One region of the Embleya sp. NPDC059213 genome, then DNA from elsewhere that is predicted to be linked to it. Evidence: riboswitches for the same ligand, from Rfam matches in the RefSeq annotation. Region 1 holds a riboswitch; the other holds the start of a gene.
The links. A riboswitch is a leader RNA that binds a small molecule or an ion and turns the genes downstream of it on or off. The one in region 1 is predicted to bind glycine.
Positions count from the first base shown of each region.

Region 1 (8,362 bases):
CGCTGTTGGTGACTGCCTACCGTCGAAAACGACAGTTCCGGGATGACCCCTGCGCGTTGCACCTCGCCGCCTGCGGCCCGGGACTGAAGAGACTCTCCGCGCCGTACCCGGGCGCGGGGAGACGAAAGGGAGGTCGGCGTGAGCAGCACCGGCGACATCACGGCGGCGGAACGCGCCCGCACGGCACGTCCTCTGCCGGCGACCGACCCCGGTGCGGGCCCCCGGCGGCAGGATGTCCCGCCCGCCGGCACCCCGTCGGAGGATGTCGGCTATCGAGGCCCGACGGCCTGCGCGGCGGCCGGCATCACCTACCGCCAACTCGACTACTGGGCGCGCACCGGTCTGGTCGAGCCCACCGTCCGCCCGGCTCACGGCTCGGGCACCCAACGCCTGTACGGCTTCCGCGACATCCTGGTGCTCAAGATCGTCAAGCGGCTCCTGGACACCGGCGTCTCGCTGCAGAACATCCGGATCGCGGTGGCCCACCTGCGCGGTCGCGGCATCGGCGACCTGGCCGGGATGACGCTGATGAGCGACGGCGCCAGCGTGTACGAGTGCACGTCGTACGACGAGGTGATCGACCTGGTGCAGGGCGGGCAGGGGGTCTTCGGGATCGCCGTGGGGGCGGTGTGGCGCGAGGTCGAGGGCTCGCTCGCGCAGCTCCAGGGCGAGCACACCGGCTCCGGGGAGTCGATCGCGCAGGTCCATCCGGGTGACGAATTGGCGCGCAGGCGGCGCGACAAGGCGGTCTGAGGCGGGTCCGAGGCGCCCGAGGCGGATGGGAACCGGTCCGCCGGGCAGGACGTCCCCATGGACGTGATCATTCGCCGGCCGACCCTGCCGCGTTCGCGGCGCGCCCAACGACGCGGTTACCAGGCCGCCGTCCTGCTCACCGTGGCCGGCCTGGCCCCGATCACGGGGCTGCACCTGTACGCCGGGGGACGGGTGCGCACGCCGGCGAACGTGCCGTATCAGGACGTCACGATGGTGCTCGGCGCGGGTGTGCACGGGGACCGGCCGTCCGATCTGCTGGCCCGCCGGCTGGACGTGGCACTCGGGTTGTACCGGACCGGCCGGACCCGGGTGATCCTGGTCAGTGGCGACGGCGGCGGCAACCGCTACGACGAGACCGGGGTGATGCGGCGCTACCTCGCGGAGCGTGGAATACCGCAACACCGGATCGTGACCGACGAATCGGGATTCTCCACCTGGGAATCCTGCATTCGCGCGAAGCGCGTCTACGGGATCGACCGGGTCATCGTGGTCACGCAGAGCTTCCATCTGCGGCGTGCGCTCGGGCTGTGCAAGGCCGCCGGAATATCCGCGTACGGCGTTCCGGACGAGTCCTTCACGTGGGGCCACGTCGGGCCCACCGTGTACGGCACCGGACGCGAGGTGCTCGCCGCGATCAAGGCGACCGGGCAGATCGTCTTCCGACCGGATCCGCGGGCACACGATCCGAGGAACGACGAGATCCGCCGCGCCCTGAGCGACTGAGCGAGCGCCCCGAGCGAGCCGACGCGGGCCGATGTCGGTCCCGTACGTCATCATTGCCCGGTGTGAGACACGCGCCGGGCATCCTCCATCTCGACATGGACGCGTTCTACGCGTCGGTCGAGCAGGTCGCCAAGCCCAGCCTGGCCGGCAAGGCGGTGATCGTCGGCGGCATCGGCGCACGCGGTGTGGTGGCCACCGCCTCCTATCAGGCCCGGGTGTTCGGCGTGCACTCGGCGATGTCGATCGGCGAGGCCCGCCGACGCTGCCCCAACGCCGCCTTCCTCAGCCCGCGCTTCGCGCTCTACCGGCAGGTCAGCGACACCGTGATGGAGCTGCTGCACCGGCTGTCGCCGCTGGTGGAGCCACTCAGCCTGGACGAGGCGTTCGTCGACCTGGAGGCGGGCCCGCACGGCGGCACGCTGGACACCGAGCGGGTCACCGCGATCGCCGTGCGCCTGCGCGCCGACATCCACGCGGCCACCGGGCTGACCTGCTCGGTCGGCGCGGCCACCTCCAAGCTGCTGGCCAAGATCGCGTCCGAGGCGGACAAGCCGGACGGGCTGTGCGTGGTGGCTCCCGGCACCGAGCGGGCGATGCTGGACCCGCTGCCGGTGCGCGCGCTGCCCGGGGTCGGGCCGGCCACCGGCGACGTGCTGCGTCGGGCCGGCCTGGACACCGTGGCCGACCTGGCCGCCGTCGACGAGAGCGAACTGGTACGACTGCTCGGCCAGGCGCACGGACACGGCCTGCACGTGCTGGCCGCCGGACTGGACGCCCGCCCCGTGGTCGCCGACCGGGACGCCAAATCGGTGTCGGTGGAGGACACCTTCGCCACCGACCTGGTGGACCGCGAGCGCATCACCCGCGAGTTGGACCGGCTCTCGATCCGGTGCGTGGAGCGGTTGCGCGCCGCCGGGCGCTCCGGGCGCACGATCGTGCTCAAGCTGCGCCGCTACGACTTCGGCACGCTGACCCGCTCGGAGACGCTGCGCGGGCCCACCGACGATCCGGGCGTGGTGCGCGAGACGATCCGCCGACTGGCCGCCCAGGTGGACGTCACCGGCGGGGTGCGGCTGCTCGGGGTGGGGGTGAGCGGCCTGGCCGACTTCGCCCAGCAGGACCTGTTCGGCGCGGCCGGGCCCGGGCCCGGGGAAGTGGTCGAGGAGGACCCGGTGAGCGACCCGGAAGTGCCCGCGGCGGCCGAGCCGGAGCGGGTCTCCTGGTCGCCGGGCCAGGACGTGCTGCACGAGGAGTTCGGGCCCGGCTGGGTCCAGGGCAGCGGCGTCGGCCGGGTCACCGTGCGTTTCGAGGTGCCGGGCGGGCGGCCGGGTCGGGTGCGCACGTTCGCGATCACCGATCCGGCGCTGCGACCGGGGGAACCGATTCCGCTGCCCGCGCTCGACCGGGGATAGCCGCGTCGATCCGGGGCAGGCGCCGGGCAGACGACTCCTCGGGGGTGTCCCCACCATGACTGATGTCAAAGAGCGGCCGATACGAGGGCAGGGTGCCTTTCGATCGGCTCGCCGCAGGCTCGGACTGCCGGCCTTCCTGGTCACGCTGCTGGTCGGCTTCATCGTGCTGGCGCTGGTGCTGGTCGGCCTGGTCAATCTGTTACCCGGCAAATTCAATCCGTTCGGCGAGACCACCAAGGACCACAGTGGGCCGGTGATGCTCAAGGCGGTGCAGGACCTCAGCCGCTACGAGGCGGTCAGCGGCACCTTCCAGGTCGTGGTGGACCTGGAAAAGGACGCCAAGTTCCTGCCGGACGCCGTGCGCGGCCAGCGCACGCTGTTCGTCGGCGTCGGCCAGGTCGGCGGTTTCGTCGAATTCGGCGGGATCGGCCAGGACGCGATCCGGACCTCGCCGCAGGACAAGAGCGTGACCATCAGGCTCCCGCACGCGCGGCTCGCGCCCGCCGCGCTGGACCAGAAGAACAGCCACGTGATCGCCCAGGATCGGGGCCTGTTCGACCGCATGGGCGACTTCTTCTCCGGCAATCCCGGCGATCAGCAACAGTTGTACGTGCTCGCGACCAAGAAGATCGACGACGCGGCGAAAACCGCCGGACTGGTGGAGCGCGCGGAGCGGAACACCACCGGCATGCTCCAGGGCATGATGCGCTCCCTGGGCTACCCGACCACCACTGTGACCTACGCCTAGTGCGCAGGCCGCGGCCGGTGTCACGCTGATACCGTTGAGGTCGCCCATTACGTTCGCGCGGGAGAGTCCTCGTGTCGTGCACACGAGGCGCCGAAGGAGCAACTCCTCCCCGGAATCTCTCAGGCACCCGTACCGCGTGGTCGTGGGCACTCTGGAAAGCAGGATCCGTACGTGGCTCGCCGAGTCGGGTCGGGTCCTCGCCGACGGTGCAAATCGCGCCCGCGGGAACCGGTTCGACCGGTGCTCCGGGCGCGGTGAAGCTCTCAGGTACCGATGACAGAGGGGGAGGCCGGTGGACGCGCGACCCGCGTGTCCGTCCAGGAGCGATCCAGGAGGCCTTTCGCGATGACCCCGCGCACCCCTGCCCCGACGCGTGCTCACGCCGTACTCCCCTCCGGTCCCGGCTCGTTGACCGGCCTGGAGGCCGCGTCGCCGTTCACCGGCCGGCACATCGGTCCGGACACCGACGAGCAGGCGAAGATGCTCGCCGCGATCGGCTACGGATCCCTGGACGAGCTGACCGACGCGGCGGTGCCCGCCGCGATCCGCGCGCTGGAGGGCTTCGAACTGCCCGCCGCGCGTTCCGAGGCCGAGGTGCTCGCCGAACTGCGCGAGCTGGCCTCCCGCAACAGCGTGCTGACCTCGATGATCGGGCTCGGCTACCACGGCACCTTCACTCCGCCGGTGATCACCCGCAACGTGCTGGAGAACCCCGCCTGGTACACCGCCTACACGCCCTACCAGCCGGAGATCTCGCAGGGCCGGTTGGAGGCGCTGCTCAACTTCCAGACCGTGGTCACCGACCTGACCGGGCTGGACGTGGCCGGTGCCTCGCTGCTCGACGAGGCCACCGCCGCCGCCGAGGCGATGACCCTGGCCCGGCGGGCCGGCCGGGCCAAGAGCGACGTGTTCGTCGTGGACGCGGCCACGCTGCCGCAGACCATCGCGGTGGTGCGCACCCGGGCCCGGGCGCTGGGTATCGAGGTCGTGGTCGCCGACACCACCGACGGGCTGCCCGAGGGCGGCTGCTTCGGCGTGTTGCTGCAGTACCCCGGCGCCGACGGCCGGGTCCGCGACCTGACCCCGGTGATCGAGGCGGCACACGCCCAGGGCGCGCTGGTGGCGGTCGCCGCCGACCTGCTCGCGCTCACCGTGCTGCGCGCGCCGGGCGTGCTGGGCGCCGACGTCGCGGTCGGCACCACGCAGCGATTCGGCGTGCCGATGGCCTTCGGCGGTCCGCACGCGGGCTACCTGGCGGTCCGCGAGAAGCTCACCCGCAGCATGCCGGGCCGGCTGGTCGGGGTGTCCGTGGACGCCGACGGCGCGCCCGCCTACCGGCTCGCGCTGCAGACCCGCGAACAGCACATCCGCCGGGAGAAGGCGACCAGCAACATCTGCACGGCGCAGGTCCTGCTGGCCGTGATGGCCGGCATGTACGCGGTCTACCACGGGCCGGACGGGCTCACCTCGATCGCGCGGCGCACCCACCGGTACGCGGCCGTACTCGCGGCCGGGCTGCGGGCGGGCGGCGTCGAGGTCGTGCACGGCGACTTCTTCGACACCGTCACGGCGCGGGTGCCGGGTCGGGCCGAGGAGGTGCTCGCGGCGGCCCGTGCGGCCGGCATCAACCTGCGCCCGGTGGATGCCGACCACGTGGGGATCACCTGCGACGAGACCACCCTGCGGGCGCATGTCGAGGCCGTCTGGGGCGCGTTCGGGGTCACCGGCGACGTGGCCGCGCTGGACGCGGACACCGTCGACGCGCTGCCCACCGCGCTGCTGCGCGACACCGGCTTCCTGACCCACCCGGTCTTCCACACGCACCGTTCCGAGACCGACATGCTGCGTTACCTCAAGCGGCTCGCGGACAAGGACTACGCGCTCGACCGGGGCATGATCCCGCTCGGCTCGTGCACGATGAAGCTCAACGCCACGGTCGAGATGGAACCGATCACCTGGCCCGAGTTCGCCGACCTGCACCCCTTCGCACCGGTGGATCAGGCCGCCGGATACCTGGAGCTGATCGACGGTCTGGCCGAATCGCTGGCCCGGATCACCGGCTACGCCAAGGTCTCGCTTCAGCCCAACGCCGGTTCGCAGGGCGAGCTGGCGGGCCTGCTCGCGGTGCGCGCCTACCACCACGCCAACGGTGACACCGCCCGCGACGTGTGCCTGATCCCCTCCTCCGCGCACGGCACCAACGCGGCCAGCGCGGTGATGGCGGGCATGCGCGTCGTGGTGGTCAAGACCGGCGAGAACGGCGACGTGGACCTGGCCGACCTGCACGCGAAGATCGACCTGCACCGGGACACGCTCGCGGTGCTGATGGTGACCTACCCGTCCACGCACGGCGTGTTCGAGGAGGGCATCGAGGAGGTCTGTGCGGCCGTGCACGAGGCCGGCGGCCAGGTCTACGTGGACGGCGCGAACCTCAACGCGCTGGTCGGGCTGGCCCAGCCGGGCGGTGCGATCGGCGCCGACGTGTCGCACCTGAACCTGCACAAGACGTTCTGCATCCCGCACGGCGGCGGCGGTCCGGGGGTCGGCCCGGTCGCGGTGCGCGCGCATCTGGCGCCGTACCTGCCCAATCACCCGCTCCAGCCCACCGCCGGCCCGGAGACCGGCGTGGGGCCGATCTCGGCGGCTCCGTGGGGCTCGGCGGCGATCCTGCCGATTCCGTGGACGTACCTGCGGCTGATGGGCCCGGACGGGCTCAAGGAGGCCACCCAGGTCGCGGTGCTGGGCGCCAACTACATCGCCAAGCGGCTCGCACCGCACTTCCCGGTGCTCTACACCGGCCCGAACGGCCTGGTGGCGCACGAGTGCATCATCGACGTGCGCGGGATCACCAAGACCACCGGGGTCAGCGTCGACGACGTCGCCAAGCGGCTGATCGACTACGGCTTCCACGCGCCGACCATGTCGTTCCCGGTGCCCGGCACGCTGATGATCGAGCCGACGGAAAGCGAGAACCTGCACGAGATCGACCGGTTCTGCGACGCGATGATCGCGATCAAGGGCGAGATCGACCGGGTCGCGTCGGGTGAGCTGCCCGCCGACGACAACCCGCTCGCCAACGCGCCGCACACCGCCGCGCTGCTCGCCGGCGAGTGGGCGCACGCCTACACCCGCGAGGAGGCGGTCTTCCCGGCCGGTGTGGTGCCGGCCGAGAAGTACTGGCCGCCGGTGCGCCGGATCGACGGCGCCCAGGGCGACCGCAACCTGGTCTGCTCGTGCCCGCCGATCGAGGCGTACGGCAACAACTGATCCGAGCGGCGTGCGGTCCGCTCCCGATCAGGGGCGGGCCGCGCCGTGGGTCAGCAGGTGCGCCACCGAGGCGGCGAACCCCGGCTTGGCGGCCAGATCGCTGCCCAGGACACCGAACATCAACGCGCCGCTGAGCGATTCGAAGAGCAGATCGGCGTCCACGTCCGGGCGGGCCTGGCCGCGGGCCACCGCGTCCGCCACGAAGGCCCGGAAGATCGCCCGGACCGGATCCATCCGGGCCACCAGCAGTTCCTTGAGCTCGGGCTGGTCGCGGTACTCGGCGAGCAGCCCGGGCACCGCGGCCGCGGTCTCCGGGCGACGGAACGATTCGAGCGCGGCCTCGGCGAAGCGCAGCACGCCGGTCGCGAAGTCCTCGTGCGGCAGCGGCCGAAAGCTCATCTCGCGAGCCGGGTAGACCGCCTCGTGCACCAGGTGCGCCTTCGAGGGCCAGCGGCGGTACACGGTCGGCCTGGTCACGCCCGCCCGACGGGCGACGGCGTCGATGCTGACCCGGTTGTAGCCCTGCGCGGCGACCAGTTCGCGGGCCGCGGCCAGGATCAGTTCGTCGGTGCGTGGATCACGCGGGCGGCCGGGCCGAGGGGTGCCGCCAGTGCCCATGGGGATGGAACTCCCAGTCGTCGTCGCGCTCGACCTCGTGTCGTCGCGGTACGGCTTGTCGCCGCTCGGACTGTACCGGGAAGGCGGCGCGCCCGGCTCGGGGCAGGCGAGAGCCGGAGGCCCTTCCGAGGAGACCTCCGGCTCGATGGGGCCGTGCGAACGGATCAGGCCGCCGAAACCAACCCCACACGGGGGCGGTGCGGGGCGATGGTGCGTCCGTCCGGCAGCAGTTCGCCCGTGTCCTCGAACAGGACGACGCCGTTGCAGAGCAGGCTCCATCCCTGTTCGAAATGGGCGGCCACAACGGCGGCGGCCTCACGATCGGGACTGTCCGCCGGTGGGCAATGCGGTCGGTGCTGGCACATCCTCGTACCTTCTCGGTGTCTGCGCGGAGCGCGTCGGGCAGCCTTGCCCGGCAGCTCACAGTGTCCGCCTCGAAAGGCCCGCGCGCAGGACTTCTCGCAGTTCTCACCCGACTGCGCCCAAGATGTGACCACACGTGTGAACGGCGGGGTGTGATCAGCTTTCCGGAGCCCCCACGGCGGCCGGCCGGCGGGTGCGCACGGCCAGTACGCCGGCCAGTTCGGCCGCGGTGTAGCAGCGCAGCGCCTGCACTCCGCACGGCGCCGGCGCGAGCGGGATCAGCAGGTCCACACCGCCCGCCTCGTCGGCCAACCACAGCGCGACCATGTACATCCCGGGCACGTTCAGCAGGCGCGCCTCGTCGCGGCGGAGCACCGTCTGCGGGAGCGCCCGAGCCGCCGCCGCGGCCGGCGCGGTGGCGACGGTGAACGGTCCCTCGACGAATCGGCCGACGCCG
Region 1 is NZ_JBHZAV010000003.1:93,565-101,926, forward strand. It holds gene ACFXMF_RS02125 (MerR family transcriptional regulator) at 139-753, shown strand; gene ACFXMF_RS02130 (ElyC/SanA/YdcF family protein) at 811-1,497, shown strand; gene ACFXMF_RS02135 (DNA polymerase IV) at 1,560-2,909, shown strand; gene ACFXMF_RS02140 (DUF4230 domain-containing protein) at 2,965-3,657, shown strand; glycine riboswitch at 3,706-3,802, shown strand; gene gcvP (aminomethyl-transferring glycine dehydrogenase) at 4,003-6,924, shown strand; gene ACFXMF_RS02150 (TetR/AcrR family transcriptional regulator) at 6,952-7,542, opposite strand; gene ACFXMF_RS02155 (DUF5999 family protein) at 7,707-7,907, opposite strand; gene ACFXMF_RS02160 (hypothetical protein) at 8,062-8,362, opposite strand, start outside.

Region 2 (8,362 bases), on a different contig from region 1:
GACGAGCGCGCTCTCCACGGGATTGGCCGGGAACGGCATGGTGGTGCTCCTCTGGTGTCCGCCGCAGTTTACGACTCGGTCGACAGCCGCCGTCGGGACTGTCCGGGTACGGGGTCTGCGAAAACGATCCGGCTGAGTGTTCGGGCGGCCGGGCGGTCGAGCAATACGCACGAGGTGAAGCCGCCCGGGGCGGACGCCAGGGCGGGGCCCGCGTCCAGCCACGGCGTCAGTCGGGCGAGCAGTTCGCGCCACTCGCGGTGATGTCGGGCGAACACCGGTGTGGAGACCCCGCGCCCGCGCGCGCGTTGGCCGGAAAGCGCCTGATGGGCGGTCACGTCCAACAACAGGGCGTGCGCCGAACTGCCGCGCCGACGGGCGGCGAACACCAACACCCGACGCAGGATCGGATTTCGGCCACTGTCGTGCACGACCACCGCGCCGGGCCCGCGCAACGCCCGGGCCACCTCGCCGTAGTGCGAGAGCCGCACCAGCGGCCGATAGGCCCGGTACGGAATGCGCCCGGCGCGCACCGCCCAGCGAGCCCGGACCAGGTCGGCGTCCAGCACGGCCACGGTCGGCCCCGGGGTGACCACCCGGGCGAGCAACGTGCTCTTGCCGGCCCCGGGCAGGCCGGTCACCACGAGCACGCACGAGGCCGGATAGGCCAGTACGTCCACCACCCGGTCGCCGATCCGCTCCCCCGGGCGATCGCGCTCCTCCCGGAGGTCGTGCACGGACCGGGGCATCAACACGCCGCCCTTCGCGGCGCCGGTATGCGCCCCCGCCGAGTCCGTCTCCACGAGCCCTCCCTTGTCCCGAACCGTCCTGCCCTGCGCATGGTGTCGCACCCGCGCGCGCGAGCGCGTCGTGGCCATCCCTCGAAAACGGCGGCCCGCGAAGCCGGCAGTCCTCGAAATCGGCGGCCCCGAAGTCGCGACCCGCGGACTCGACGGGTCCCGGCCCCGGCCCCGGCGGGGGATTGACGACACGCGCTAGCATGCCGGGCACAACCTCATATCGGCCGTCGACCCCACGCGGAAGAGTCCTCGCCCACGAGCGGGGCGCCGAAGGAGCAACTCCTCCCCGGAATCTCTCAGGCACCGATACCGCATGGGTCAGGCACTTCTGGAAAGCAATCGCACCGCTGGTGCGGTTCACCCACGGTGCAAATCACTGTTTCGCGCGGATGCGCTCGGCAGCGATGAAGCTCTCAGGTTCCGATGACAGAAGGGGAGGGCACCCCACTTTTCGACCGATCTTGGTCGAAAAGGGCTGTAAGCCATGGCAGGGAGCCCCCTTTGTTGTCGTATTCGCCGCACCGCTCGACCCCTTTCGCCGCCCTCCGCGCCGACACCCGCCTCCGGCCCGCGCGCCGCGCCTCGTGCGCGCCGACCGGACCCGCGGCCGTTCGCCATGCCCCCGACCGGCCCGCGCCCCTCGGGTGTTCCCGCCGGCGCCCCCTCGAAGGAGCCCTCGCATGACCACCGACCGCCGGACCCCGCTCGACGCCGTGCACGACGCGCTCGGGGCCACGATGACCGACTTCGCCGGTTGGCGGATGCCGCTCCGGTACGGAAGCGAGCGCGACGAGCACGCCGCGGTGCGCACCACGGCCGGCCTGTTCGACCTCACCCACATGGGCGAGATCGAGGTCACCGGCCCGGACGCCGCCCGTGCGCTGGACCACGCCCTGGTCGGTTTCGTCTCGAAGATCGGGATCGACCGCGCCCGGTACACGATGATCTGCACCGAAGAGGGCGGCATCGTCGACGACCTGATCGTCTACCGGCTGGGCGACGAGCACTTCGTGGTGGTGGCCAACGCGTCCAACGCGGACGTGGTCGCGGGCAGCCTGAAGTACCGCTCGGAGAACTTCGACGCCGCCGTGCGCGACGCCTCCGAGGAGTACACGCTGCTCGCCGTGCAGGGTCCCGCGTCCACCGCGATCGTCGGCTCGCTCACCGACGCCGACCTGCCCGCGCTCAAGTACTACGCGATCCTGCGCACCGAGGTCGCCGGCGTCCCGGTGCTGCTCGCCCGCACCGGCTACACCGGCGAGGACGGCTTCGAGTTGTTCGCCGCGCCCGGCGACGCGGTCGCGCTGTGGGAGGCGCTGCTCGCGGCCGGCAAGCCGCACGGCCTGGTGCCGGCCGGGCTGTCCTGCCGGGACACGCTGCGCCTGGAGGCGGGCATGCCGCTGTACGGCCACGAGCTGACCCGGGAGACCACGCCGTACGAGGCCAACCTGGGTCGGGTGGTCCGGTTGGACAAGCCCGAGGACTTCGTAGGCCGCGACGCGCTGGCCGCCGCGCAGGAGGATGTGCGCCGCACGCTGGTCGGGCTGACCTCGCCGGGCAAGCGGGTCCCGCGCGCGGGCTACCCGGTGGTGGACGCGGAGACCGGCGAGCGGGTCGGCGAGGTCACCTCCGGCGCGCCCTCGCCGACGCTGGGCGTGCCGATCGCGATGGCGTACGTGGCCGTCGAGCGGGCCGAACCGGGCACCCGTCTGGCCGTGGACATCCGCGGCAAGGCGGAGCCGGTCGAGGTGGTCGCACTGCCGTTCTACAAGCGGGCCTGACCCTCGACCGACGGCGCCCTCCACCCACACGGGCGCACGGCCGGCGGCACAAACCATTACAAACCCACCTGCGGAACAGACTCACCTCATTCGAATGGAGAATGGACCCGTGCACGCACCCCAGCACCTGCGCTACAGCAAGGAACACGAGTGGCTCGACGAGGCGGCCTCCCCCGCCCTCGTGGGCATCACCCAGCACGCGGCCGACGCGCTCGGCGACGTGGTGTTCGTCCAGCTTCCCGAGGTCGGCCAACAGGTCGTCGCCGGCGAGCCGTGCGGCGAGTTGGAGTCCACCAAGTCGGTCAGCGACATGTACGCGCCCGTCTCCGGCGAGATCGTCGAGATAAACGACGCGGTCGCCGAGGACCCCGCTCTGGTGAACTCCGACCCCTTCGGGACGGGCTGGCTGTTCAAGGTGCGCATCGACGGCGAGGCCGAGGGCCTGCTGTCGGCCGACGAGTACGCCGCGTTCTGCGGCGAATGATCGAGATCGACCCGATCGAGGAGCTGACAACCGTGACGATCCTGGACCGTCCGCTGAGCGAGGTGGACCCGCAGGTCGCCGCCGCCCTCACCGACGAGCTGCACCGCCAGCAGAACACCCTGGAGATGATCGCCTCCGAGAACTTCGCCCCCGTGGCGGTGTTGGAGGCGCAGGGTTCCGTCCTGACCAACAAGTACGCCGAGGGCTACCCGGGCCGGCGCTACTACGGCGGCTGCGAGCACGTCGACGTGGTCGAGCAGCTCGCCATCGACCGGGTCAAGGACCTGTTCGGCGCCGAGGCCGCCAACGTGCAGCCGCACTCGGGCGCGTCCGCGAACGCCGCCGCGATGTTCGCGCTGCTCACGCCCGGCGACACGATCCTCGGCCTGGACCTGGCCCACGGTGGCCACCTCACCCACGGCATGAAGATCAACTTCTCCGGCAAGCTCTACAACGTGGTCGCCTACCACGTCGACGAGAAGACCCACCGGGTCGACATGGAGGAGGTCGAGCGCCTGGCCAAGGAGCACCGGCCCAAGCTGATCATCGCCGGCTGGTCGGCCTACCCGCGGCAGCTCGACTTCGCCGAGTTCCGCCGGATCGCCGACGAGGTCGGCGCGTACTTCATGGTGGACATGGCGCACTTCGCGGGCCTGGTCGCCGCGGGTCTGCACCCCAGCCCCGTGCCGTACGCGGACGTGGTCACCACCACGACGCACAAGACCCTGGGCGGCCCGCGCGGCGGCGTCATCCTGTCCAAGGCGGAGTACGCCAAGAAGATCAACTCGGCGGTCTTCCCGGGCCAGCAGGGTGGCCCCCTGGAGCACGTGATCGCGGCCAAGGCGGTGGCCTTCAAGGTCGCCGCGTCCGACGACTTCAAGGACCGCCAGCGGCGCACCCTGGAGGGCTCGGTCGTCCTGGCCGAGCGGCTCACCCGCAAGGACGTCACCGACGCGGGCATCACCGTGCTCACCGGCGGCACCGACGTGCACCTGGTCCTGGTCGACCTGCGCGACTCGGAGCTCAACGGTCAGCAGGGCGAGGACCGGCTGCACGAGATCGGCATCACGGTCAACCGCAACGCGGTCCCGTTCGACCCGCGCCCGGCCATGGTCACCTCCGGCCTGCGGATCGGCACGCCGGCGCTGGCCACCCGCGGCTTCGACAAGGCCGACTTCGAGGAGGTCTCCGACATCATCGCCGAGGCCCTCCTCCCCGGCTTCGACGACGCCCGCAAGGCGGCCCTGGCCACGCGCGTCACGGCTCTGGCGCAGAAGCACCCGCTGTACCCGAACATCTGATCCCATCGCGCGGATCCACGTTCACACCGACGGCCGCGGGGCACTCGCCCCGCGGCCCCGCGGCCGTTTCGCGCCGGCCGCGCCGGGCGCCCGGGATCAGCGACCGGTGAACTTCGGCTTCTCCTTGGCCACGAAGGCGCGCATGCCGGTGGAGCGGTCCTCGGTCGCGAACAGCGCGGTGAACTGCAGGCGTTCGATCTCCAGGCCGGTGTCCAGGTCGACGTCGAGGCCGCGGTCGATCGCCTCCTTGGCCGCCCGCAGTGCGTAGACCGGGCCGTTGGCGAACTGCGTGGCCCACTTCACCGCCTCGGCGTAGACCTCCTCGGCCGGCACCACCCGGTCCACCAGGCCGATCGCGAGCGCCTCGGCGGCGGCCACGAAGCGGCCGGTGAAGATCAGGTCCTTGGCCTTGGCGGGGCCGATCAGCCGGGGCAGCCGCTGGGTGCCGCCGGCGCCCGGGATGATGCCCAGGGTGATCTCCGGCTGGCCCAGCTTCGCGGTGTCGGCGCACACCCGTACGTCCGCGCACAGCGCGAGTTCGCAACCGCCGCCGAGCGCGAAGCCGGTGATCGCGGCAACGACCGGCTTGGGGATCTCGGCGACCGCGGTGAACGCGGACTGCAGCGCGGCCCCCCGGTCGACCATGTCGACGTAGGTCATGTCGGCCATCTCCTTGATGTCCGCACCCGCCGCGAACACCTTCTCACCGCCGTAGAGCACGACCGCGCGCACGTCGGCCCGCTCGCCCGCCTCGTGCGCCGCCGCCCGCAACTCCTCCTGGAGTTGCCGGTTCAGCGCGTTCATCGGCGGCCGGCTCAGCCGGATGGTGCCGACGCCGTCGGCCACTTCCAGGTTGACGAATTCGCCCATGACGCTCTCCTTTGGTCAGCCCTGATGTACCGGATCCGACCTTAGGCGCCGGCCCCCCGCGCAGCCGAGACGGGGCCGCGGTGCGTCGGCGCGTCAGGACGTCGATGCGTCAGTGCGTGGGTGTCGTGGTCGTCGGCGCGCCGCCGCCCGGCGTACCGCTCGCGATCCACTTGTCCCACGGCACGTTCCAGTCGCCGAAGCCGTTGTCCGGGTCCACGGTGCGCTCGTCGGAGCCGGAGATGTCCACGACGTCGCCCGGAATCACCCGGTCGTACAGCCACTTGGCGTTCTCCTTCGTCATCGAGACGCAGCCGTGGCTGGTGTTCTCGCTGCCGAAGACACTCGGATCGGCCCAGTAGTTGCCGTGCACGAAGGTGCCCGACGTGGTGATCCGCATCGCGAACGGCACGTCGTCGATGTCGTACTCGCTGCCCAGGCCCACGGTCTGCGAGTTCATCCGGGTCTTCTCGAACTTCTCGGTGATCGCCATCTTGCCGTTCCAGGTGCTGTACTTCGGCGACTTGCCGGCCGTGATCGGGATGGTCTTGATCAATTGGTCGTTCTCGTAGACCTTCATCGTGTGCGCCTGCACGTCCACCATGGCGATGCGCTTGGTGGCGGCCACCTTGAAGCTGTAACTCTTGAACTGGTTGGCGATCGCGCCGTCGCCGACGTCGACGCCGCGCAGGTTCAGGTTGACCTTCACGTTCGTGCCGGGCGCCCAGTAGTCCCTGGGCCGGTAGTCCACCCGGGTGTTGTCGAACCAGTGCCAGGCACCCTCGACCTTGGGCTCCACCTCGACGGACAACGCCTTCTCCACCGCGGCCCGATTGCGGACCGGGTAGTCGAAGGTCAGCGACACCGGGAAGCCGACACCGACGGTCGCGCCGTCCTCGGGGCTGAACCTCGCGGTGACCTTCTTGTCGCCGGACACGGTGCCGAACGTCGCGCGGGCGGTGGTGGGCGTGTTGTCGGCGTTGGTCGCGGTCGCGCTGACCGTGTACCTGCCGCCGAGGGTGAAGGCGACCTTGGGCTTCCAGGTCTTGCCGTCCGGGTCGAGTGCGCCGTCGACGGGTTCGTTCTGCGCGTTGACGACCTTGACCTCGCCGAGCTTTCCGCCGTTGACCGCGATGGTGATCGGCGCCTGCGGATCGATCGCGGTCGCGCCGTCCGCCGGGGTCAGCGTGATCGCGGCCGGATCGGCGCCCTTCTTCCGATCACCCTTGGCCGTGGAGGTGTTCCCTCCCTCGGCCTTCCGGCCCGAGTCCTTGCCGTCGTCGGAGCTGCAACCCGACACGAGCAGGAGCGCGCCGAGCATCAGTGCGGGCACCACACGCCATCGGGCCGGCGACCGCTTCGACGAGAGCGACTTCGATCCTGCTGACATGAACGGGTAGTCCCTTCATCCGGAGCCGAGCCGTGACCCGGCCTGGGCCGAGAACCACATCTCACATCCCATGTGACGAATCGAACATCCAACGCGGTTCCGAAGTCCCGGGCACTCGCGGGCAAATGCGGTGATCCGTGCCATCCTCTGGGACAACGGGCGTTCGTTCACCGCGAGCGCGCCGCGCACACGCGCCTCACCGGGCCCGCCGATCGGCCGCCACCAGTTCGTGGACCAGCGCCGGATCCGGGTATCCCGGCCGATCGGCCCCGCCGGGGGGCAACTGACGGATGATCAATTCGTACTCCCGTTCGCCCGCTCGGGGCAGGGGAAGGGTCGGGGGCTGTGGCAGGACCGTGATGATCCGCTGGAGATCCGTACCCTCCGCGGCCTCCAGCAACCACTCCCACGTGTCACCCGGCGAACCGTCCCCGCCGGCGCCGCGATCGAGGTGCAACACGGTGTGCGCGCCTTCGAGTACCGCGCCCAGTCGTCCCGGGTCGCACAGGTCGCTCACCGCGACCCGAATGCCGGCCGCGCGCAACGCGCCGACCGCGCCGCGATCGCGGACGGTGGCCCGCACCTCCCCCGCCGAGTCCGCGAGTTCGAGCGCGACGGCACGACCGAGGGGCTGATCGGCTCCGGTGACCACGACGGGCATGACGGCAACCTAACCCAAACCCGGCCTTCGCAAAGCTCGCGTGCGGACGGAAGCAGGCGCCGTCCGACGGGGGCTCGCGAAGCGACTTGAGGCGCTTGCCCGCGCTCCGCCGGCAGGGAACACGGCCATGGTCACTCACCGTTCATCGATAAAGCCATGAAATCCGGCCACAATGGCCGAAACCATTGAGCCGGTAGGCGGAAATCCGACCTCGGCCACAACCCTGCGTATCGGCGCTCGTTGGATGTTCAGGGCTCCCATGTCACTCTCCCGGGGGAAGCCGGGCCGGACGACTGGATTTGTTGTCACTGTTTGCGACAGCTTGTTCACACGAAGTCGCCTCGGGGTCCGGATCGTTCGCCCCCCGCGGTGACCCGTGCACCTGATGGGATGCCCCGGGCCCCGCCCGGATCCGCAACACACGGAGGATCCAGATGAACCGCAAGCTCGGTACCCTCGCCGTCGCCCCCCTGGCCGCCGGCCTGCTCTTCCTGGGCGCCGGCGCCGCCTCCGCCGACGGCGGCAACGGAACCGTGGGCGACAACGGCTCGACCGCCTCGACCACGACCTCCACCACCAGCAACAGTGGCAGCGGGAACGTGCTCGGCGGCGTGGACGGCAACTACAACGCCACCCAGCAGAGCGCGACCGGCGCGGGTGCCTCGAATCAGAACAACACCGCGGGCGTCAACGGCAACTCGGGCGTAGTGGTGATCGACCAGGGCAACGCCGGCGGCGCCCACCACTGGCACCCCTGGTTCTGAGCAGACCCGATCGGCCGCACCGACCCGGCCGATCGTCACTCCGCTGCGGCGGCCTCCCCCGGGGGATGCCGCCGCAGCGGCGTATCGGGGCGGGGCCGGCGCGGGCGGATCCGGGCGCGGGCGTGTAGGCGTGGGGCCCCGGCGGGAACATCCTGGGGACCGGGACGGGAGGCGGGCCTTGACGCTCGAGTGGGAATCGACGGACCCCGAGGTCGACACGCGTGGCGTGCTCGGCCGATCGGCCGCGGCCAACGGCCATGTGCCGCCGCCCTGGCCGGGCCGCCGACTGCCGCTAGGTGCGCGCTTCGACGGCGCGG
Region 2 is NZ_JBHZAV010000010.1:61,628-69,989, forward strand. It holds gene ACFXMF_RS06280 (enhanced serine sensitivity protein SseB) at 1-39, opposite strand, end outside; gene ACFXMF_RS06285 (AAA family ATPase) at 69-800, opposite strand; glycine riboswitch at 1,026-1,119, shown strand; gene gcvT (glycine cleavage system aminomethyltransferase GcvT) at 1,478-2,578, shown strand; gene gcvH (glycine cleavage system protein GcvH) at 2,688-3,062, shown strand; gene glyA (serine hydroxymethyltransferase) at 3,059-4,363, shown strand; gene ACFXMF_RS06305 (enoyl-CoA hydratase-related protein) at 4,460-5,233, opposite strand; gene ACFXMF_RS06310 (Ig-like domain-containing protein) at 5,343-6,620, opposite strand; gene ACFXMF_RS06315 (NAD(P)H-binding protein) at 6,817-7,281, opposite strand; gene ACFXMF_RS06320 (hypothetical protein) at 7,716-8,045, shown strand; gene glgX (glycogen debranching protein GlgX) at 8,224-8,362, shown strand, end outside.
Region 2: linked by a shared signal. The riboswitch ahead of gcvT (glycine cleavage system aminomethyltransferase GcvT) and the one ahead of gcvP (aminomethyl-transferring glycine dehydrogenase) in region 1 are both predicted to bind glycine.